DNA from 3 places in the Mesorhizobium sp. 131-2-1 genome. Region 2 is predicted to be linked to each of the others. Evidence: predicted binding sites of a transcription regulator. Region 2 holds the regulator's gene; each other region holds the start of a gene.
The links. The regulator LexA, encoded in region 2, represses DNA repair genes until DNA is damaged. The targets are predictions, from matches to a motif close to TGTTCNNNNTGTGTTCNG.
Positions count from the first base shown of each region.

Region 1: JG743_RS18530 (single-stranded DNA-binding protein) is a predicted target of LexA. The motif match lies at 3,083-3,100, and genes of this name have one in related genera.
Region 3: JG743_RS34095 (ImuA family protein) is a predicted target of LexA. The motif match lies at 6,311-6,328, and genes of this name have one in related genera.

Region 1 is NZ_AP023247.1:3,822,987-3,830,661, forward strand. Features, by position in the region: gene JG743_RS18505 (hypothetical protein) at 1-380, shown strand, start outside; gene JG743_RS18510 (VOC family protein) at 413-790, shown strand; gene JG743_RS18515 (MarC family protein) at 915-1,544, shown strand; gene JG743_RS18520 (OsmC family protein) at 1,558-1,983, opposite strand; gene JG743_RS18525 (DUF2306 domain-containing protein) at 2,039-2,437, opposite strand; gene JG743_RS18530 (single-stranded DNA-binding protein) at 2,463-2,987, opposite strand; gene JG743_RS18535 (cupin domain-containing protein) at 3,184-3,573, shown strand; gene JG743_RS18540 (ArsR/SmtB family transcription factor) at 3,617-3,931, shown strand; gene JG743_RS18545 (SRPBCC family protein) at 3,928-4,404, shown strand; gene JG743_RS18550 (ATP-dependent Clp protease proteolytic subunit) at 4,422-5,027, shown strand; gene JG743_RS18555 (hypothetical protein) at 5,105-5,404, shown strand; gene uvrA (excinuclease ABC subunit UvrA) at 6,183-7,675, shown strand, end outside.
Region 2 is NZ_AP023247.1:3,523,939-3,531,613, reverse strand. Features, by position in the region: gene moaC (cyclic pyranopterin monophosphate synthase MoaC) at 1-436, shown strand, start outside; gene JG743_RS17040 (molybdopterin molybdotransferase MoeA) at 436-1,641, shown strand; gene lexA (transcriptional repressor LexA) at 1,758-2,492, shown strand; gene JG743_RS17030 (ComEC/Rec2 family competence protein) at 2,486-4,939, opposite strand; gene gltX (glutamate--tRNA ligase) at 5,041-6,468, shown strand; gene gltA (citrate synthase) at 6,651-7,675, shown strand, end outside.
Region 3 is NZ_AP023247.1:896,051-903,725, reverse strand. Features, by position in the region: gene JG743_RS04325 (ATP-binding protein) at 1-791, opposite strand, end outside; gene JG743_RS04320 (response regulator transcription factor) at 779-1,471, opposite strand; gene JG743_RS04315 (DUF4153 domain-containing protein) at 1,475-3,037, opposite strand; gene JG743_RS04310 (HpcH/HpaI aldolase/citrate lyase family protein) at 3,388-4,263, shown strand; gene JG743_RS04305 (DUF1737 domain-containing protein) at 4,307-4,513, shown strand; gene JG743_RS04300 (metallopeptidase family protein) at 4,750-5,181, opposite strand; gene JG743_RS04295 (LysE family translocator) at 5,318-5,950, shown strand; gene JG743_RS34095 (ImuA family protein) at 6,351-7,397, shown strand; gene JG743_RS04290 (DUF6504 family protein) at 7,357-7,675, shown strand, end outside.

The DNA.
Region 1 (7,675 bases), 300 kb from region 2:
AGGTGCATTTCGGCTGGGTTCTGGAAGGCAAGGCGATCCAGGACGTCTGGATCCTGCCCGCGCGGGATGTTGGCCCTTCGCCCTCCCTCGGTCCATGGACCTTCTACGGCACGACCTTGCGTGTCTACGATCCCGGCGTCGACGCCTGGCACATCTTCTGGAGCGACCCGCGCAACCAGTATTTCAGCCGCCAACTCGGTCGCGCCGAGGGCGATGCGATCGTCCAGCAAGGCATCGACGGCACCGGCTCCTCGGTGCGCTGGAGTTTTTCGCGGATCACCGCAGACTCCTTTCGCTGGCTCGGCGAGCGCTCGCATGACTGCGGCGCCACCTGGCGGCTCGAGGTCGAATTCCTGGCCCGCCGCACGACTCAACGCTGATCGGCCAACCAATTGCAAAAACGGAGAAAACGATGCTTGACCACGTCTCGCTCGGCGTTCGCGATGCCAATGCCTCCAAGCGCTTCTACGATGCCGCCCTGCAACCGCTCGGCTATAGCTGCCTCAGCCAGTCGCCCGGCTCGCTCGGCTATGGCGCCGATGCCGTGGCGCTCTGGGTGAACGAAGCCACGCGGCCGGTGCCGGCGGACACGGAATCCGGCCTGCATTTCTGCTTCGCCGCGCCGACGCGAAAGAGCGTCGATGCCTTTCATGCCGGCGCCTTGCGTGAGGGCGGCCGCGACAATGGCGCGCCTGGCCTGCGCGCCGGCTATGGCGAAAACTACTACGCCGCTTTCGTCATCGACCCGGACGGCTATCGCATCGAGGCCTATTGCGGCGCGGCCGGCTAGGCGCGTCGCCGGAGGTCATCTTGCGAAACATCCTCTGCCAGTTTCCTCCGCTCCTGCTTTGCTCTACCAATGCCAGGGTTGGAGAAAAGCGAGGTCGGGCATCGCCCGGCGGAGGGGACCAGAGATGCCGAGCTTCGACAGCCTGTTCAACGCCTTCGTCACCATACTGGTGACCATCGACCCGCCGGGGCTGGCGCCGCTCTTCCTCGCCGTGACGCGCGGCATGAACCGCGAGGAGCGCCAGCAGGTTTCGGTGCGCGCCTCGGTGATCGGCTTCCTGGTGATGGCGCTGTTCGCGATCGCCGGCGCCTCGATCCTGTCGGTGTTCGGCATCACGCTGCCGGCCTTCCGCGTTGCCGGCGGGTTCCTGCTCTTCTTCATCGCCTTCGAAATGGTGTTCGAGCGCAGGCAGGACCGCAAGGAGAAGATCGGCGATGTCGCCATCACCAAGGACATGATCCACAACATCGCCGCCTTCCCGTTGGCGATCCCGCTGATTGCCGGTCCCGGCGCGATCTCGGCGACGGTGCTGCTGTCGGGCTCGTTCCAGGGATTTGGCGCGCAGGCGGCCCTGGTCGGCATCATCTTCCTTTGCCTCGCCATCACCTATCTGGTTTTCGTGCTGGCCGAGCGCATCGACCGCATCCTCGGCCAGACCGGCCGCTCGATCCTGACCCGGCTGCTCGGCGTCATCCTGGCGGCGCTGGCGGTGCAGTTTGTCGCGGACGGGATCAAGGCGCTGATGGCCGCCTAGGCATTAGCGGGCGCTATTTTCCCGCCGTATCGACGACCTCGAAATCGTGGGTAACGGTGGCGGTCTTGGCCATCATCGCGGTGGCGGAGCAATACTTTTCGATCGACAGGTCGATCGCGCGCCTGACCTTGTCGCGCGAGAGCGCGCGGCCCTTGACGATGAAATGCATGTGGATGCGGGTGAAGACCCTGGGCTCCTTCTCGGCCCGGTCGGCATCGAGCTCGACGACGCAGTCCTCGATCGCCTCGCGGCCTTTCTCGAGGATATGGACGACGTCATAGGCCGAGCAGCCGCCGGTGCCGATCAGCACCATCTCCATCGGGCTCGGCCCCGGCGTCGGCCCTTCAGGTCCGTGCGCCGTGCCCAGCACGACCTTATGACCGCTGCCGGATTCGCCGACGAAGGTGCGCTCCTCGACCCATTTGACGCGTGCTTTCATCGATACGCCCTTCCACGACAGTGCGGCGACCGTCCGTGTCGCCCGAATTGTCCGCCTACTGCCCGAACACCACCGTATGCATGATCCGACCCGGCAGCAGCGTGAAGATGCCCGCGCCGATCAGCGCGAAGACATAGAGCGCGATCATAACCTTGCGATGATTGACGACGCGGTGGTTGCGCGCGTGCCAGACCGCCAGCGGCACGGTGACCAGCACCAGGATCGACAGGAGGTGGATCGGGCTGAAGCGGCCGAAAAGCCGGATCTGCTGGATCCAGAAACTCGAGACGGCGATGACCAGCATCAGCGCCACCCAGATATAGCCGACCACCCGGTGGCGTGTCGTGCCTTTGGGCAGAGCCAGTTGCGTGGCGCCTGTGACCAGTGCCGTGAAAGCGGCAAAGGCATGCCAGGGGATGGGCGCGGGCGCTGCAAACAGCGGGCCAAGCGACATTGCCTACCCCTGGCTCCTCAAGCTCTCAGAACGGAATTTCGTCGTCCAGCTCGCGCGACGCACCGCCACCACCGCCACTCCGGGCGCCGCCGCCACCACCGCCGCGGCTGAAGCTTTCGTTCGGGCCGGACTGGCCAAAATCGGAGCCACGGCTGTTGCCGCCGCCGGCGTAGCTGCCGACCTGGCCGCCGCCCTCGCCGCGCGCGTCGAGCATCTGCAACTCGCCGCGGAATTTTTGCAGCACGACCTCGGTCGTGTAGCGGTCATTGCCGGTCTGGTCCTGCCATTTGCGCGTCTGCAACTGGCCTTCGATATAGACCTTCATGCCCTTCTTCAGGTACTGCTCGGCCACCTTGGCGATCTGGTCGTTGAAGATGACCACATTGTGCCACTCGGTCTTTTCCTTGCGCTCGCCGGAATTCTTGTCGCGCCAGCTTTCCGAGGTGGCGATGCGAATGTTGACGACCGGCTCGCCCGAGTTCAGGCGGCGGATTTCCGGGTCCGCCCCGAGATTGCCGACCAGAATGACCTTGTTGACGCTACCCGCCATCGTACTTCTCCGCGCTCATCCAAATTTTTGACGCCGCACCTTACAGCTTGCGGGCAGCCGCCGCCCGCCGTGACTGGCTTTTCCCACAAGGTTTTTGTTCCCTGTTCGTTCTAGAATGCGGGCGATGCGCTGTCAATGGTTGTCAGCAGCATGTAGTGTTTCGCCCCGGAATTTCCACGACATCGGGGGCAACAAGGTGAGGCCGATTGCACATGAAGACCAGCTGCGCGAGCAATGGCGAGCGGGCGTCGAGACACGCATGCACGTCTCGGCCAGCAACGGCGCGGCGCAGCTTTGCATATTCGAACAGTGGGTCGAGCCGGCGGTCGGCGCTCCGACGCATTGGCATTCGGTCGAGGAGGTGCTCACGGTCCTCGCCGGCAAGGCCGAGATGTGGATCGACGACGAGCACAGCGTGCTCACCCGGGGACAGTCTCTCCTCATTCCAGCGCACAGGAAGCATGGCTTCCGTAACATCGGCGACGAACCGCTTCACATCCATGCGGTGCTGGCCTCGCCGATCTTCGAGGCGACCTTCGACGGACCGGCCGGGCTGGTGCGGCGCTGGCTTGCGGCAGGTTCGTAAACAGCGCTTGCCAAATCAATAAGTATCGACTTATGCTTCTGCCATGATCGAGGCAGAGATTTTCCGCGCGCTGGCCGACCCGACACGCCGCGCCGTCTATGAGCGGCTCGTCGCCGGCGAGATGACCGTGTCGGAGCTGCGCACCGGCATGACGGTGTCGCAGCCGGCGGTCTCGCAGCATCTGGCGGTGCTGCGCGGCGCAGGCCTGGTGGTCGAGCGGCGCGCCGGCCGCAATGCCTACTATCGCGCCGCGCCTGAAGGGCTCGAGCCGCTGCTCGGCTGGATCGAGCGCTACCGCGCGTTCTGGCCGGAACGCCTCGAGAGACTGAAGACAGTTCTGAAGGGAATGGACCAATGACGGCAATCGAACGTCCTCCTGCCGAAGCGTCGCTCAACTTCGAATGCGAGCTTGCCGATCCGCCGGAGAAGGTCTGGCGCGCGCTGACCGAACCGGAATTGCTGGCGGCGTGGATGATGATGCCGAACGACATCACGCCCGAAGTGGGCAGCCGTTTCGCCTTTGACCGGTCGGAGGCGCCGATCGAGTGCGAAATCCTCGAAGCCGAGCCCGGCAGGCTGCTGCGCTATTCCTGGCGCGAGCGGCGTGACGGCGGCCGGGACGAACGGCTCGACAATCCGTTGGACAGCATCGTCACGTTCACGCTCGCCCGCACGGTTTCCGGCGGCACCCATCTGCGCATCGTCCATGACAGCTTTGCGCGCATGCCGGCCGTCGCCATGGCCGGCGCCGGTTGTCGGCTCGCCTTTGGCGCGGGTAGCGCGAAACGGGCGATCGCGGCGAATGCACCGCTGTTGCGGCGCGCGGCCTGAGCAAGGGAGAGACCGAAATGAGCGGGCTTGCCAATCTGGTGCCGATGGTGATCGAGCAATCGAGCCGCGGCGAACGCGCCTTCGACATCTTCTCGCGGCTGCTGCGCGAGCGCATCATCTTCATCAACGGAGAGATCAATGACGGTGTCTCGGCATTGGTCTGCGCGCAGCTTCTGTCGCTCGAATCCGACCATCCCGACAAGGAGATCTCGCTCTACATCAACTCGCCGGGCGGCGTGGTGACCAGCGGTTTCGCCATCTACGACACGATGCAATACATCTCCTGCCCGGTGTCGACCGTCTGCATGGGCTTTGCCGCCTCGATGGCCTCCTTCCTGCTGATGGCCGGTACGCCTGGCCGGCGCATCGCGCTGCCCAACTCCAGCATCGTCCTGCACCAGCCGCTGGGCGGCTTCCAGGGCCAGGCTTCCGATATCCAGCGTCACGCCGAAGGCATCATGCGCACCAAGCGGCGCATGACCGAGCTCTATGCGCATCATTGCGGCCGCACCTACGAGGAGGTCGAACGCACGCTCGACCGCGACTACTTCATGACCGCCGAGGAGGCGAAGAACTGGGGCCTCGTCGATCATGTCTACGACACCCGCAAGAAGGCGGCATGAGGCCGGCTTGGCTAACGCTCGGCAATTTGATCGCGAGCGGTCTGGCACAGCCTGCTCGCCGATCCTATAGTGCGGCAATGACCGACAAACGTTCGTCCAGGCACCTTCTTGCCGCCGCTACGGCCGCCGTGATTCTTGCTGCCGGATGCATGCTCGCGGGCGCCGCCTTCGCCGATGACAGTTCGACACAGAAAGGCACGCTGCCCGGCGTGAGCAGCGACTATCGCATCGCCAAGCCCGCCCCGCAGCCCGAGCCCGACGATGCGCTGCCCGCCGGCGGCAACGGCCAGTTCAAGATCGGCGACACCGATGTCAGGATTTCAGGCAGCATAACCATCGACATGGCGACGGGCGGGATCAGGCCGCCGAGCCACTAGCGGGTTGCCGTCTGAGCCTCCGCGCTTCCCACGCAGACAATTGCTGATTTCCGATGGATTTGTGCTTTCCGACGGAATTGGGCGAAGCGCTGGCTGCTTGCCCAAACGAACAGCCCCGCCGTTGCTTCCGCAAAACGGACGGGGCTTTTTCTGGATTTAAAATCCAAACTTGCCGGGAGTGTACTGCCGGCGTTTGATTTCGGATGCATCGCGGCATTCAGCCGACGATCCGACTATTGTCTCTGATTGTGAGGATTCGACAGGTCACGGTTTGTCGGGCTGACGCTCACGCCTGCCCTGGCACTTATGCCCGCCGCGGCTCCATCATCGTGTGGAGCCTCAAGGGACTGTCCGGTGGCGTCATGCTCCGCTCCTGGGTCCGTTGCGACATTGTCGTTCAGAGCGCAAATCGCAAAACCTGCGGCGTCTCGCAGGCCACCTTTGGGTGGCGAGGCCATCGAAAGACGGCCGGCTCCGTTGACCACCGGACACTGCGCCCGTGAGTCGGAGACGTCAACCGTTGAAAAGCCGATTAAGGGAAAATGTGATCTCCGGGAGGTTACGTCCAGGTCAGGTCGAGGCGGGATTTCCACACCGCTTTGTCAGGAGCATGTTCGGCCTTTGTTCTTTCCGCTTGCCCGCTCGCGCGAAAGACGGTTAAACGCTCTGGTCGAGTTTATGTGGTGCGTCTCGACGTGGCGGCGAAAATACCTACATAGGGGATGGCCGGGAAACCCCGCCACTCCAGCAAATTCCAGACCTGAGGCGGCGACCGGCGATGGCCGACCATAAATACCTTTCCATTCGCGGGGCGCGCGAACACAATCTCAAGAACGTCGATCTCGACCTGCCGCGCGACAGCCTGATCGTCATGACCGGCCTGTCGGGCTCCGGCAAGTCGTCGCTCGCCTTCGACACGATCTATGCCGAAGGCCAGCGCCGCTATGTCGAGAGCCTGTCGGCCTATGCCCGGCAATTCCTCGAGATGATGCAGAAGCCGGATGTCGACCAGATCGACGGGCTGTCTCCTGCCATCTCCATTGAGCAGAAGACAACCTCGAAGAATCCGCGCTCGACGGTCGGCACCGTCACCGAGATCTACGACTACATGCGCCTACTGTTCGCGCGCGTCGGCATCCCCTATTCGCCGGCCACCGGCCTGCCGATCGAGAGCCAGACGGTTTCGCAAATGGTCGACCGGGTGCTGGCGCTCGAGGAAGGCACGCGCCTGTTCCTGCTGGCGCCGATCGTACGCGGCCGCAAGGGCGAGTACCGCAAGGAACTGCTGGAGCTGCAGAAGAAGGGTTTTCAGCGCGTCAAGGTCGACGGGGTCTTCTACGAAATCGCCGACGTGCCGGCGCTGGACAAGAAGTACAAGCACGACATCGACGTCGTCGTCGACCGCATCGTCGTGCGCGGCGATCTTGCCACCCGGCTCGCGGATTCCATGGAAACCGCGCTGAAGCTCGCCGAGGGTCTCGCCGTGGCCGAATTCGCCGACCGGCCGCTCGACGCCAGCCTGACCGGCGAGGATTCCGTCAACAAGTCGAAGAACGAGACGCATGAGCGCATCCTGTTCTCGGAAAAGTTCGCCTGTCCGGTGTCCGGCTTCACCATTCCGGAGATCGAGCCCAGGCTGTTCTCCTTCAACAATCCGTTCGGCGCCTGCCCGACCTGCGACGGTCTCGGCAGCCAGCGCGCCATCGACGCCAATCTGATCGTCCCCGACGAGAATCTTTCGCTGCGGGACGGCGCCGTCAGCCCGTGGGCGAAGTCGACCTCGCCCTACTACGCGCAGACGCTTGAAGCGCTGGGCAAGGCCTATGGCTTCAAGCTCGGCGACAAGTTCAAGGATCTTTCCGCCGAGGCGCGGGAAGCCATCCTGCACGGCACGGGCGAGCGCGAGATCACCTTCCAGTATGATGACGGCCTGCGCTCCTACAAGACGACCAAGACCTTCGAGGGCGTCATCCCCAATCTCGACCGGCGCTGGAAAGAGACCGAGTCTGCATGGATGCGCGAGGAGATCGAGCGCTTCATGTCGGCCACCCCTTGCCCGGCCTGCAACGGCTACCGGCTGAAGCCCGAAGCGATGGCGGTGAAGATCGCGGGCAAGCACATCGGCGAGGTGACCGAGCAGTCGATCCGCAAGGCCGACCAGTGGTTCACCGACCTGCCGGCGCAGCTCAACGACAAGCAGAACGAGATCGCTGTTCGCGTGCTCAAGGAGATCCGCGAGCGGCTGCGCTTCCTCAACGATGTCGGGCTCGA
Region 2 (7,675 bases):
CAAGGCCGAGACGGTGCGCACCGCAATCGCCGAGGGTTTTGTCTCGATGCGCGCCGAAACGCTGGAGATGATCCTTGCCGGCGACGCCAAGAAGGGCGACGTGCTGGGCACGGCGCGCATTGCCGGCATCATGGCGGCGAAACGCGCGCATGAATTGATCCCGCTCTGCCACCCGCTGCTTCTCACCAAGGTTTCCGTTGAGATCGAACCGGACACGTCCTTGCCCGGCCTGAGGGTCACCGCGCTTGCTCGCGTCACCGGCAAGACCGGCGTCGAGATGGAAGCGCTGACGGCGGCCTCGGTCGCCTGCCTCACCATCTACGACATGGCCAAGGCCGCCGACCGCGCTATGGTGATCTCCGGCATCAGGCTGGTCGAGAAGACCGGCGGCAAGTCCGGCGACTACAAGTCGGCCGGACGCGCGGAAAGCGCCTGATGGCGCTGGTCCCGGTCGCCGAGGCGCTCGAGCGCCTGCTGGACGGAGCTGCACCGCAGGCCAGCGAAAGCGTGGCGCTGATCGACGCCACCGGTCGGGTTCTGGCCGAGCCCGTGGTGGCATTGCGCACGCAACCGCCCTTCAACGCCTCCGCCATGGACGGCTATGCAGCGCGCGCCGCCGATGTCGCATCGGTGCCGGCGCGGCTTTCGGTGATCGGCATGGCGCCGGCCGGCCGCGGCTTCGACGGCAGCGTCGGCGCGTCGCAAGCCGTGCGCATCTTCACCGGCGCGCCGGTACCCGAGGGCGCCGACACCATCGTCATCCAGGAGAATGTCAGGGACCTCGGCGGCGGCACGGTCGAGGTGACCGAGCCGACGGCGCAAGGCCGCAACATCCGCCGCGTCGGACTCGATTTCGCGCAAGGCGATGTGCTGCTCGAAAGGGGCCGCCTGCTTGATCCCGCGGCACTGTCGTTGGCGGCATCCGCCAATCATCCGCGTTTGAGCGTGGTGAAGCGGCCGCTGGTCGCCATCATCGCCACCGGCGACGAACTGCTGCCGCCCGGCAGCGAGCTCGGTCCCGACCAGATCATTTCATCCAACGCCTATGGCGTCGCCGCCGCCGCGCAATCGGTCGGCGCCCGCGCGCTCGATCTCGGCATCGCCGCCGACCGCAAGGAAGCGATCGCCGCGCTGGTCAGGCAGGCGGTCGAGCAGGAGGCCGACGTCATTGTCACGCTGGGCGGCGCCTCGGTCGGCGACCACGATCTGATCCACGACGTGCTGACCGGCGAAGGCATGACGCTCGATTTCTGGAAGATCGCCATGCGCCCGGGAAAGCCGCTGATGTTCGGCCGGCTGGGCCGCACGCGCTGCATCGGCCTGCCGGGCAATCCTGTCGCCAGCCTGGTCTGCTCGCAATTGTTCCTGAAGCCGCTGCTGGCGCGGCTCGGCGGCCGCGACTTCCGGCAGGACATGCGCGAGGCGCTGCTGGGCGCGGCGATGCAGGCCAATGATCTCAGGCAGGATTACGTGCGCGCCGTGGTCCGCGAAGAAGCCGGCTCACTGGTTGCCACCCCCTTCGGCATCCAGGACTCCTCGATGCTGCGCATGCTCGCCGACGCCAACGGCCTTGTCGTGCGGGAACCCTTTGCCCCAGCCGCTGCCGCAGGCGACGCTTGCCGCGTGCTGATGCTACGCTGAACAAAACGTCAACGCATTCATTAAACTTTAAACGGTTGCGGAACACAACTGGAACAGATAGTGTTTGTTCTGGGTTTGTTTTTCCGATTCTGGTTTCAGAACCCGTGGGGGCCGCCATGCTGACGCGCAAACAACATGAACTCCTGATGTTCATCCATGAACGTCTGAAGGAAAGCGGCATTCCGCCCTCATTCGACGAGATGAAGGAAGCGCTCGATCTCGCCTCCAAATCGGGCATCCACCGGCTGATCACGGCGCTGGAGGAGCGTGGCTTTATTCGCCGGCTGCCGAACCGGGCGCGTGCGCTGGAAGTGCTGCGCCTGCCCGATTCGATCGCGCCCGGCCTCAATGCGGCGAAGAAATTTTCACCGAGCGTCATCCAGGGAAGTCTCGGACAGGGCAATCTCGGCCGGCAGATCAAACCGGCGTCGCCATCGCGCACCCCAAGCAACGATGACGACGCGGTGTCGGCGGTGTCGATCCCGGTGATGGGCCGCATCGCCGCCGGTGTGCCGATCGACGCCATACAGCACCAGACGCATTCGATCTCGGTGCCGCCGGACATGATCTCGGGCGGCGAGCACTATGCGCTGGAGGTCAAGGGCGATTCGATGATCGAGGCCGGCATCTTCGACGGCGACACGGTCATCATCCGCAACGCCGACACCGCGAGCCCCGGTGAAATCGTTGTGGCGCTGGTAGACGAGGAGGAAGCAACGCTGAAGCGCTTCCGCCGCAAGGGCGCATCGATCGCGCTCGAAGCCGCCAACCCGGCCTATGAGACCCGCATTTTCGGGCCCGACAGGGTCAAGGTGCAAGGCAAGCTGGTCGGGCTGATCCGGCGCTACTGAGCGGGCTGCGGCTTGGTGCCCGGCTGCTCGGGCCTCTCGTAAGGCGGCAGGCCGCGCGCCTCGCGTGAGTAGCTGCGCTGTTCGTGCCAGGGCCGGTACGGCTTTTCGACGGCGTAGCGGATTGTTGCCTGTGCGGTTGCTGATTGTCGATCGAAGAAGACGGCGGCACTCCCCGAACGAGCGAGCTGGCGCTTGGTGACGACGAGGGCCAGCGAGTTCCAGCAGGGGCTGTAGGCGGTGGCGTCGTCGATGACGATGAGGTCAGCGAAGGCGCAGGCCGGCCGCGCCGTCTTGCGGTCATCGGCGAGCGCCACGATCGCGCCGGACGGATGCCGGGCAAGGCATAGCCCGCCCTTGCAATAGAACGGCGAGCCCGACGGCAGCTCGAGCGGATCGATGTCGAAGCGCGCGTCCCCTGTCTCGAAGGTCTCCGGCTCGACGATGGTCTCGGCCACCAGCGCACGTTTCCAATTGTCAGTGGTGAATTCGTTCGGCCGCGCCCTGTTGATGGCGAGCTCGCCGCCGCCGATCGGCATTGCCACCAGATGCGCGTCCTCCGAGATGAGCACGTCCGGCGTGCGGACGTTCGAGACCGTCAGCAGGCTGGCCAGAGCGAAGGGAACGGCCGCCAGTCGCAGCCAGGTGGTGGCCATGGTTGCGATAACCAGCGCAATCGTCACAAAAACCACGGATTGGATGGAGATCAGCCCGACCGCATCGATCGGCGAGCGTTCGGAAATCCACGCCGAGACGGCGATCATCGCCGTCAGTCCCTTGCCCATGACATAAAGGAACGGACCGTCGGCGCCGAAAGGCATCGCCAGCGCGCTAAGCACGGCGAAAGGCATTACGACCAGCGAGACGATCGGCATCACGGCCAGGTTGGCGACAAGGCTGAGCGGCGAAACGCGCTGGAAGTGCCAGATGGCGAAATGTGCCGTGGCGCCGCCGGCAATGATCGAGGTCATGGCAAGGCCGCCCATCCCCAGCACCAACTTTCGCGACGCGAAGCGAAGGAACGACCGCTTTGGCGGCGGCGCGGTGATCCTGTCGGCGCGATAGTCGGCCCAGCCGGCATAGGCGCCGACGAGCGCGGCCGTGGCGGCAAACGACATCTGGAAACTTGGGCCGACCACTTCGTGCGGCGACACCAGGATGACGGCGATCGCCGAGATCGCCAGGTTGCGCATGGTGAGCGCGGCCCGGTCGAACAGCACGGCAACCAGCATCACCGCCAGCATGATGAAACTGCGTTCGGCGGCGACCACGACGCCGGAGAAGACGAGATAGGCGGCGATCGAAGCGAGCGCCGCGGCAGCGGCATATTTCTTGACCGGTCGGCGCGAGGCAAAGTCGGGAAACAGCGCGAAGGCGCCCCGCAGCAAGAGCATGATGGTGCCGGCGACCAGCGCCATGTGCAGGCCGGAGATGGAGATGATGTGGTAGATGCCGGTGCGCCGCATCGCCTCGTTGATCTCGTCGGGAATTCCGGCGCGCACACCGACGATCAGGGCCGCCGCAATCTCGCCTTCGGGGCCGCCGACCTGACCGCGGATGTGGTCGGCGATGCTCTCCCGCGCCTTCTCGACCGCAAAAGCGAGGCGCGCCGAGAGCGGCGCGTCTTCGCTGGCTATTGTCTTCGGATTGCCGAGGAAAAAGCCGCTGGCGCCGATGCCGGAAAAATAGCTGTCGAAGGAGAAGTCATAACTGTCCGGCCGCACCGGGCCGGTCGGCGGCAGCAGCCGGGCATAGCCCGAGATCAACACGCCAGCGATCATGTCCGGAGGAACTTCCCGGGCCGAAAGCCTCACTCGCTCCGGCGGGTAGCGCAGCTTGGGGTGAGCGGTGGCGATGACGTCGACGGTCAGCCTGACGCGGCCATTTTCCATCTCTTCCAGACTGACGAGCCGTCCGGTCAGCCGTGTCTGGATCTCGGAGCCGAGCATCGGCGTCGCGGCGCGCCAGGTCTCGACCTTGGCGGCGAGGAAGCCGAGCGCGCAAAACAGCGCCGCCATGAAGAGGAGATGCGTCTTCGCCCATGGGCGCGCAACGAGGGCGCAGACAGCCATCAGGACCACCACCGCGAGCGGCCTGTAGATATCCGGCTCGATGCTCAGCGAGAAGTAGAGGACCACGCCGGCCGCCAGGAACACCGGCACCAGCAGGAAGCCGATGCCGCGATCGAGCTCGGTCGCGGCGGCGATGCCGATGCTGTGATGAAATGCGGGCAGTGAAACGCGACCAAGCTGCCTGCGAAGCCGGACGGTTGCCGTTGGCGTAACCGAGCGGGACACTCCGCCGTCGGGCGGAATCTTCGTGGCCGGGCGCAGCTCAGGAAGCGCAAGCGGTGCTGTTTCGGCAGACGGCGTGTCGACAAACAGCAGGCGCTCGCTGACGCCAGCTGTCGTCCCCTCGCCCTCCTCCGCGCCCCGGCCTCGTCCAGCCATCGGGTCTGCCCCTTGCGCCCCAGACCTCCTATGCTACATGAACGCGCAACGCGCGAAAGTCCGCGCAATCACGCCCGCTTCAGCGCTTCCTCGAGAGTTCCATGTCCGACAAGGTCGTCACCCGTTTTGCCCCCTCGCCCACCGGCTATCTGCATATCGGTGGGGCGCGCACGGCGCTGTTCAACTGGCTTTATGCCAAGCATACCGGCGGCACGATGCTGCTGCGCATCGAGGACACTGATCGCGAACGCTCGACCGAGGCCGCGACCGCTGCCATCCTCGACGGGCTTACGTGGCTCGGCCTGTCATGGGACGGCGAGGCGGTTTCGCAGTTCGAGCGCGCGCCGCGTCATCGCGAAGTGGCCGAGGAGCTCGTGCGCCTGGGCAAGGCCTATTACAGCTACGAGACACCCGCGGAGCTCGAGGCGATGCGCGAGGCGGCGCGCGCCAAGGGCCTGCCGCCGCGCTATAACGGCCATTGGCGCGACCGCGACCCGTCCGAGGCGCCGACCGGCGTCAAAGGCGCGATCCGTATCAAGGCGCCGACCGAGGGCGAGACCGTCGTGCACGACCGCGTGCAGGGCGAGGTGCGCTTTCCCAACAAGGATCTCGACGACTTCATCATCCTGCGCTCGGACGGCAACCCGACCTACATGCACGCCGTCGTCGTCGACGACCACGACATGGGCGTCACCCACATCATCCGCGGCGACGACCACCTGACCAACGCCGCCCGCCAGACGGTGATCTACAACGCCATGGGCTGGGCGGTGCCGTCGATGTCGCACATCCCGCTGATCCATGGCGCCGACGGCGCCAAGCTGTCGAAGCGCCACGGTGCGCTCGGCGTTGAGGCCTACCGTGCCATGGGCTACCTGCCGGAGGCGTTGCTGAACTACCTCGCCCGCCTCGGCTGGAGCCATGGCGACGACGAGGTGATGTCGATCAAGGACATGATCTCCTGGTTCGACATCGGCGACGTCAACAAAGGCGCCGCCCGCTTCGACTTCGCCAAGCTCGAGGCGCTCAACGGCGTCCATATGCGCAAGATGGACGACAAGGCGCTTTTCGACATCTTCGTCGCCACCCTGCCCTATCTCGAAGGCGGCCCGGCGCTCGCCGCGCGGCTCGACGACGACGGCAAGAAGGCGCAGCTTCTCGCGGCCCTGCCCGGCCTTAAGGAGCGTGCCAAGACGCTGGTCGAGCTGGTCGACGGGGCAGGCTTCCTGTTTGCCGAGCGGCCGTTGCCGGTCGACGAAAAGGCGGCAGCGCTGCTTACCAGTGAGGCGCGCGCCGTTCTGCGCGGCGCCCATGCGGCATTGACGGCAGTTTCCGGCGACTGGACGGCCGCGGCCGCGGAGGCCGCGATCCGCGAGTTTGCCCAGGCCGGCGGTCATAAGCTCGGCGCCGTGGCGCAGCCCCTGCGGGCCGCTCTGACCGGCAGGAGCACGTCGCCAGGGGTGTTCGACGTCCTTGCCGTGCTCGGCCGCGGGGAAAGCCTGGCGCGCATCGCGGATCAAATCGATTAGGAGCGAACTGGCCCAAAAAGATTGGCATTGAAAGGTGCGTTTCGCAGTGCAACATTAGGCCTTGGCCCAATCTGGCACGCACCTCCTAAAATGCGGTGGCGAGTACGCGCATTCCGGTGATTTCGACGTGTCGTTTGCAGGAATTGCCTTGCCGGCATGAGGAAACGAAAAGGAGTTTGCTAATGAGCGAAGCTGCAACAAAACTGGACCTGGGCGCCAAACCGCACGCGTCGACCGCCAAGCTGGAGCTCGCCGGCAAGACGCACGAGTTCAAGGTGCGAAGCGGTTCCGTGGGGCCTGACGTCATCGATATCGGCGCGCTCTACAGCACCACCGGTGCCTTCACCTACGATCCCGGCTTCACCTCGACGGCCAGCTGCGAGTCGGCCATCACCTTCATCGACGGCGACGCCGGCATCCTGCTGCACCGCGGCTACCCGATCGACCAGCTCGCCGAGCATGGCGACTTCCTGGAGGTGTGCTACCTACTGCTCTACGGCGAATTGCCGACCAAGGCGCAGAAGGACGACTTCGACTACCGGGTGACGCGCCACACCATGGTGCATGAGCAGATGTCGCGCTTCTTCACCGGTTTCCGCCGCGATGCGCATCCGATGGCCGTCATGTGCGGCGTGGTCGGCGCGCTCTCGGCCTTCTATCACGACTCGACCGACATCTCGGATCCCTACCAGCGCATGGTCGCCTCGATGCGGCTCATCGCCAAGATGCCGACGATCGCTGCCATGGCCTACAAGTACCACATCGGCCAGCCCTTCATTTATCCGAAGAACGAGCTGAACTTCGCCGCCAACTTCCTGCATATGTGCTTTGCGGTGCCTTGCGAGGAATACAAGATCAATCCGGTGCTGGCGCGCGCCATGGAGCGCATCTTCATCCTGCATGCCGATCACGAGCAGAACGCCTCGACCTCGACGGTGCGGCTTGCCGGCTCGTCGGGCGCCAACCCGTTCGCCTGCATTGCCGCCGGCATCGCCTGCCTGTGGGGTCCCGCGCATGGCGGCGCCAACGAAGCGGCGCTCAACATGCTGGGCGAGATCGGCCATGTCGACCACATTCCGGAATTCATCGCCCGCGCCAAGGACAAGAACGATCCGTTCCGGCTGATGGGCTTCGGCCACCGCGTCTACAAGAACTACGATCCGCGCGCCAAGATCATGCAGAAGACCGCGCATGAGGTGCTGGGCGA
Region 3 (7,675 bases), 2.6 Mb from region 2:
AGGAAAACGAGGCCGATCAGCAGCGTGCCGCCGACAATGGCGATCGCCGCCAGGGTCACCTTGCCGCGCTCGCCATAGAGATGCTTGACGATGTTGTTCGGCGTCCGCGACAAATAGACCACGCCGGCGACCCGGCCTTCGACCTCGACCGGCATGGCGACGAAGACGCGCACCCTGGTGCCACGGCTGACCGAATAGAGCGGTGGCGCCGGCTGGTCGGGAATCCGGAGCCGGAGCGCGCTGGCATAGCGGCCGGCAAGCGCTTCGCGCACCTCCTCGACATTGCCCAGCGACAGGCCGACCTCCTCGCGCCCGGCGATGACCACACCCCGGGGATCGAGCAGCCGGAAGCCGGCCAGCGTCGTCCTCTGCGTTTGCACGAGAATGGCGGAGAGCTGCGCGCCGATCGCCGCGAAGGCGGGATCGGCAATTGCCGAGACCGGGGCGGGCCGCGTCGGCAGCACATAGTCGGAAGCAAGGTCCAGGCGCGGCTCGATGGGCTGGTACGGCTCGTTCGTGCTGGCGGCTCGGCCGGCGTCGGTGGCGATGGGCACCCCGAACTTTTCCGGCGCGATCCCGGCCTGACGCACATCCTCTGCATAGATGGCGGCCAGCACCGCGCCCTGCGCGATGAGCTCGGCCTCGGTCTGGCGGATCAGTTGGTTCTCATAGAGGCGGAAGAAGAACAGGCCGACCAGCGGCAGCGCCATCACCACGATCAGGATGGCGACCACCACCGTGGCCAGGCGCGGCCGCCATTTGTCGCCACTCCGGGAGTTCAGCCGCCGCATCGGCCGAGCCGGAAGCCGACGCCATGCACGGTCTCGATCGCATCCGTGCAGCCGGCCGCCGCCAGTTTGGCGCGGATGTTGCGGATATGGCTGTCGACGGTGCGCTCCGAGACATGGATGTTGGCGGCATAGGCATTGGCCATCACCGCCTCGCGGGCGAGCACATGGGTGGGGCGGGCGAGGAACCCTTTCAGGATCGAGAATTCTATGCCCGTCAGCGCCAGCGGCCTGCCGTCGAAGCTCGCGCCATGGCTGGCCGGCACCAGCACCAGCCCGCCACGCGCGAATTGCCGCTCTTCGGCCTCGGCCGGAGCGGGGCGGGCGCGGCGCAGGATGACGTTGACGCGGGCGACCAGCTCGCGCGGGCTGAACGGCTTGGTCACATAGTCGTCGCCGCCCATTTCCAGCCCGAGGATGCGGTCGATCTCCTCGTCGCGCGCGGACAGGAACAGCACCGGCACGTCGGATACCTGCCTGAGCCGCCGGCACACCTCCAGCCCGTCCATCTCCGGCATGCCGATGTCGAGCACAACGAGATCGGGCGCGCGGCGCTCGATCGCCCGCAGGGCGGCGGCGCCGTCAGCGACGCCTTGCGTCTTCATGCCGGCCTTTTCCAGCGCGAAGCAGATGATCTCGCGGATATGCGGATCGTCGTCGGCGACGAGAATGTTGTGCGGCATCGATCAGCGGCCCGGCACGTAAGGTTGGGAAGGCTGAGGAACCACGAGCGGGCCTCTTTTGTCGAGAGTGCGGATGAGCCGCCAGTCGCGAAAGCTCCAGGCGCGCCAGTTTTTCTGCTCGGCGCGGTAGGCGGCCTCGTCCCCGGCATGCCCGATGGCGAGGTCGCGCCGGCAAGGCTCGTCGGCGGCGGGCGCGCTCGCCTGGTGCGCGATGAAGCGGTCGAGGGCAGGAAATGCGCTCGCACCAAGCGAACGCACATACCAGGCATCGAGCGGAACGCCTTGCCCGGTCATCTCGTAGGAATGGTCGACATTGTAGTTGGCGATCGTTGCTGCAAAGTTGACGTAGCAGCAGGCATAAAGCGTCGCCGATAACGTCAGAAGATTGGCGGAAAGCAGCCATTCGCTGGATTTTCCGAGCGCGATGCGGGCGATGATCAGCGCAAGGCCGGCCGCCACCAAACCCATCCAGACGAAGGCGGCGATGCGCAGATAGGTCAGCGCATAGACGCCGATATAGAGGTCGAGCCTCAGCATCGACGAGATGACCAGCACGATGTTCTGCGCCACCCAGAGATAGACCAGCCGGCGGATCAGCGGATCCCGCGATGTCTCGCTGCCGGGCCTCAGCGCCGCCAGCACGAAACCGGCGGCGAGCAGCGCGGTAACGATCAGCGGATAGGCGCCGCGATGCGCATAGGCGGCGTAGGTCAGCCCGTCGGGCAGCGCCACGCCGCCCCACAGATAGGTGGCGTCGAGCCCGGTCTGCAGCGCGAACAGAAGGTTGAACACCACCAGCGCGCGCAGGATCGCCGCCTTGCCGAAGAGGACGTCCTCGACGGCCGTGCTTGCCGGCGCCGGCGGTTCCTTGCGGACGATCCGCGGTCTACGCGGCAGGCGGCGGAAGAACCGCGGCAGGCGCGGGCGCAGGAAGGCCCAAACACCGGCGAGCGCAAACAGCCAGAAGACCAGGCGCGGCAGCTGGATGAGGTCGAGGAGTGCAAAAAGGTCGATCAGCGAGAACCAGTATTCGATGACCGGATTGGCGGCACCAAACAGGGCCAGGAAGACCAGGCCGAGACCGAGCGGCATTACCCAGACGGCGACCGCCGCCAGCCGGATGCGCCGCCGGCCATGGCGCCGCGCCGCCTTGCGCCAGCGCACGAAGTCGCACGCGAACCGGAATGGCGCGGCGATGAAGAAGGCCGAGAGCTGGCCGGCGATGCGGGCGAGACCGGACCGCAGCCGCCCGGCGAGCGAAAGCGCGAGCGCCGCCATTGCAGCCAGCGTGATCGAGACCGACAGCGGACTGACGTTTTCGACCAGCGGCAGCAGCGCGGCGAGCAGGGCGGCAAGCTTGATCCAGAGCCTGCGGTCGTTGAAGGCCAGGGAATTGAGGGATAGGGGGTTGAGGGTCGCGATCGCGGCGGCGAGCACCATGCCGAACAGGAAAAGCGTGATGCCCACCGGCTGGTCATAGAAGAAAAAATCTGCCAGCCCGACCAGCAGCACGGCGACGCCGAAGCGCTGGCAATAGCCCGGCGCCGGCCCGAGAATACCTATCATGAGCGGGTTTTCCTGGCTTTTACCGGCGCATAGCGCGGTGGCGATCTCGGCACGAATGGCAAAAGCGTCGCCGTCGGCCGCACCCTCGGCGGATCGGCCAGCCACCAGCCATCGCTGCGCAGCCGGTAGGGCAGGGACCAACGGGGCTTCTCGTGTGCTTGCATGCCGTCCTGTTTCGGCGGTTCGCGAGGACCGAACGGGGCAGATCGGAGGAGCTTTTCTGCAACTGCGTGCACTTTTCGTGCAGGCTTTTCCAGACGGCGGCGCCGGCTTCCGAAGATTGGCTCGTCTTCGGCGCGCTATTGCTCTGTGTGCTTGCCTCCATCGCCCGCAAACGGCATAGATCGGGAATGCAAACCTACCGCCCGCGCCGCTCGGTGCTCTACATCCCGGCCTCCAACGACAGGGCGCTGGCCAAGATCGCCACGCTTGCCTGCGATGCCGTGATCATCGACCTGGAAGATGGCGTGCCGCCCGCCGACAAGGTCGCGGCGCGCGAAAAACTGGCAGGCATTCTGGCCGAACGCCCGAACCGGCGCTGCGAAATGATCGTGCGCGTCAATGCGCTGGCCAGCCAATGGGGCGTCGACGACTTGCTGGCGGCAGCGAAAGGCGAAGCCGACGGTATCCTTCTGTCCAAGGTGGTCACGCCGCGCGAGGTGCTGGAGGCCGGCGACCTGCTCGACGACAATTTCGCGCCCGACACGGTGAGGCTATGGACGATGGTGGAAACGCCGAAAGCCCTGCTCAACATCGGCGCCCTTGCCGAGCTGGGTCGAGATCCAGCCTCGCGACTGGCTTGTTTCGTTGCCGGAACGAATGACCTGGTCAAGGAGACCGGCATACTGGCGACGCCCGACCGGCGCTATCTGATGCCCTGGCTGATGCAATTGGTGCTGGCCGCGCGCGCCGGCGGCCTCGATGTGCTGGACGGCGTCGCCAATGATTTTCGCGATGCTGACGGCTTTGCCCGGGAATGCGCGGAAGCAGCCGCCATGGGCTTCGACGGCAAGTCGCTGATCCATCCGGCGCAGATCGAGGCGGCGAACCAGGCCTTCGCGCCGGCGCCGGAGGCTCTCGCCCAGGCGCGCGCGGTGAAGGCGGCCTTTGCGCTTCCCGAAAATGCCGGCAAGGGCGTGATCGCGCTCGACGGCAAAATGGTCGAGCGGCTACACCTGGCCCAGGCCGAGAAACTTCTGGCGAAGGCCGCCGCCATCGGCGCATGATGGGCCTTGGCGCGGCCGCAGCAATTCATGGGGACTTTAGGAAATGAAACTCTACCGCTTTCTGTCCGCTCCCGACGATTCCACCTTCTGCCACAAGGTGACGGCGGCGCTGAACAAGGGCTGGCACCTGTTCGGCTCGCCGACCTATGCCTATGACAAGAAGACCAAATCGATGCGCTGCGGCCAGGCGGTGGTCAAGGATGTCGAAGGCCAGGAATACACGCCCGACACCAAGCTCAGCGACTGGTAGGCGCTGGTCGCTGCTGCGCTAATCCTTCAATGCTGGTGGGACAGCACCCCCCTCTGGCCTACCGGCCATCTCCCCCTCAAGGGGGGAGATTGGCTGTTTCAGCGCCTCGCTCATTCCTTGCAACGTTGGAGATTTGCGAAAGCCGGTGTGCCGTCCGATCTCCCCCCCTTGAGGGGGAGATGCCCGGCAGGGCAGAGGGGGGGGCGAAGGAACTCGGCCGGAATGGCGCTACGCGCTCACGCCGTCTGCTCCGCCGCCTCCTCGATCCGCTCCATGTCGTCGTCCGACAGGCCGAAATGGTGACCGATCTCGTGGATCAGCACATGGGTGACGATGTCGCCCAGCGTGTCCTCGTTCTCGGCCCAATAGTCGAGGATGGCGCGGCGGTAGAGCGTGATGCGGTTCGGCCCCTCGCCGGTCTGCGGGTTCCAGCGTTCGGCGATGCCGCGCCCCTCGAAGAGGCCGAGCAGGTCGAACGGCGTCTCCAGCGACAGGTCGTCCATGATCTCGTCGGTCGGGAAGTCGGCGATCAGGATGACGATCTCGCCGGTCAGCTTGCGGAAATCCTCCGGCAGATGGGCGTAAGTCTCCAGCGCCAGGAACTCCATCTCCTCCATCGACGGCGAAAGCTGGTCGTGCCAGGTGCGGGTCTGGTAGATGCGGGCCATTCTTTGTCCTTTGACCTCGGCATATAGGCTTTCGCGCCGGTCGAGGCAAATGATGCGGCAATTGCTGTTTCATATCCTTTGCTGCTGCCGGGGAATCGAGTGCGGGTCAGTTCCGGCCATGTATCAGGAGCTCCCCATGCCGGACCTTTCCACCCTTGGACTTTTCGCGATTGCCTGCCTCGCTTTGACCGCGACGCCGGGGCCGGACATGCTTTTGATCGCATCCCGCAGCGCCAGCCAGGGGAGCGCCGCGGGCCTGGCGACCTATGTCGGCATCGCCGCCGGCACCTATTGCCACGCGCTCGCCGCTGCCTTCGGCCTGTCGCAACTGTTCCTTGCCGCTCCCATCGCCTACGACATCGTGCGTTATGCCGGCGCCGCCTACCTGGCATATCTCGCCTGGAAAGCGTTCCGTTCCGACGGAGCAGCGCTTGCGCCGGTCGCCGGCCTCGCGCGCTACTCGCAAGGGCGCATCGTCCGGCAGGGGCTGTTGACCAATCTCCTCAACCCGAAAATGGCGCTGTTCGTGCTGGCGCTTTTCCCACAGTTCGTGCAGCCGCAAGCCGGTTCGGTGGCGGGGCAGATACTGGTGCTGGCGACCGTGCTCAACCTGATCGGGCTGGTCGTCAATGGCCTGGTCATCCTGACCGCCAGCCGGATCGGTGCGGCACTGTCGAGGCGCACGCGGTTTCAGCGGGCGCCCCAACTGTTGCTGGGAACCGTATTTGCAGGGCTTGCGGCCCGGCTGGCCTTCGGTGGCCAGCGCTAGTTCCGCGGGGCAGATGTTTGATGGGTCGTGACGAGCTGTATGCCTTGGCGATTGGCCGAGACGCCTTCGTCATCCACGGGCGGAGCAAGGAGCGAAGCGACGCGGCGCAGACCCGAGGATCCATGCCGCGACATTGAGGCGTTGCCACGGTGCAGAATTTCTGCACCGTCACGCTCCACGTCCGAGGTAACGGAATGGATCCCAGGGTTCTCCGCGACGCCGCTGCGCGGCTGCTTCGCCCAGGGATGACGAAATCACGGATGGCTGCGACCAAGCCGAATGTAGGCCCCGCTGCCACTTAACGAAGGAATAAATTCCTTCTGACTCTGCTTGACTCTTGGGGCACCCTCTGGAATCTATAAGAACATAACAGGAACAATGCTGCTGAAAGTTGACCGTCATGGCGATGACCGCCGTGGCGCGGGAGACTGTTTTTGCCCTGCGCCGCCAGATCGCGAAGATCGAGGGAACGCTGCCCGAGCGCCTGGCGGCGCCGGCCGGCGCGTCGCCCGCGCCGGCAGGCGCGTCGCCTGGCGCTCCCGACATCGCCGATATCACGGTGGTTCGGCGCGGCCTTGCCGTTGCGACGCCGGATGCCTTCCTGCGCACCGGCATCGAGCCGCTCGACGCAGCGCTCGGCGGCGGCCTGCCGAAGGCGGCGCTGAGCGAGATCCACGGCGCCGAGACCCGCGACGCCGGAGCCGTCGCCGGCTTTGCCCTGTCGCTTGCCAGCCTGATCCTCGCGCGGCAGCCGGGATCGCCCGTGCTGTGGATCGGCACGTCGGAGATTTTCCGCGAGGCCGGCTTTCCCTATGCCGGCGGGCTGCAGGGCCTGTTCGGCATCGCGCCGGAACAATTGCTGTTTTCCGAGGCGCCAAGGCTGCTCGACGCGCTGTGGATCGCCGAGGAAGCCGCCCGCATGACGGCGCTCGCCGCCGTCATCCTCGAGATCCGCGGCAGCCCGCGGATCCTCGACCTCACCGCGACGCGGCGGCTGCACGCCCGCGCCCAGGACGCCGGCCGCCCGGTCCTCCTGCTGCGTCAGGCCGGCGAGGCCGAACCGACCGCGGCGCCCGTGCGCCTGATCGTGTCGGCCGCACCCTCGGCAGGCCGCGCAACCATCGCCGGGCCGCTGGCCGGCTCGATCGGCCGCCCCGCCTTCACCGTCGGCATCGGCAAGAGCCGCACGGCGCTGCCCGGACAATTCACACTGGAGTGGAACCCCGATGAACACGCATTCGAGGAAAGAAGCGCCCAGGAAGAACGGGCAAAGGATCCTGTCGCTGTGGTTTCCGCATCTCGCCGCCGACCGCATCCTGCGCCAGCGCCTGGGACGGTCCTGGCGTTCCCGGCCGTCGGATCGCCGGCGCTCACCTCACCCACCGCTGGTGATCAGCCATCGCGACATGAACGCCCAGCGCATCGCCGCCCTCGACGAGCGGGCTGAGGCGCTGCATCTGAAGCGCGGCATGGGCATCGCCGACGCGCGCGCCATGCACCCGATGATCGACATCGTCGAGGCCGATCCCGAGGCCGACCGCCGCCTGCTCGAAGGCCTCGCCGACTGGTGCGACCGCTACACGCCGCTGGTGGCGATCGACGGCGCCGACGGCCTGTTCCTCGACGTCACCGGCTGCACGCATCTGTTCGGCGGCGAACGCGCCATGCAGGACGAGATCCTCACCCGTTTCTTCCAGCAGGGTTTCGATGTCCGCGCCGGGCTCG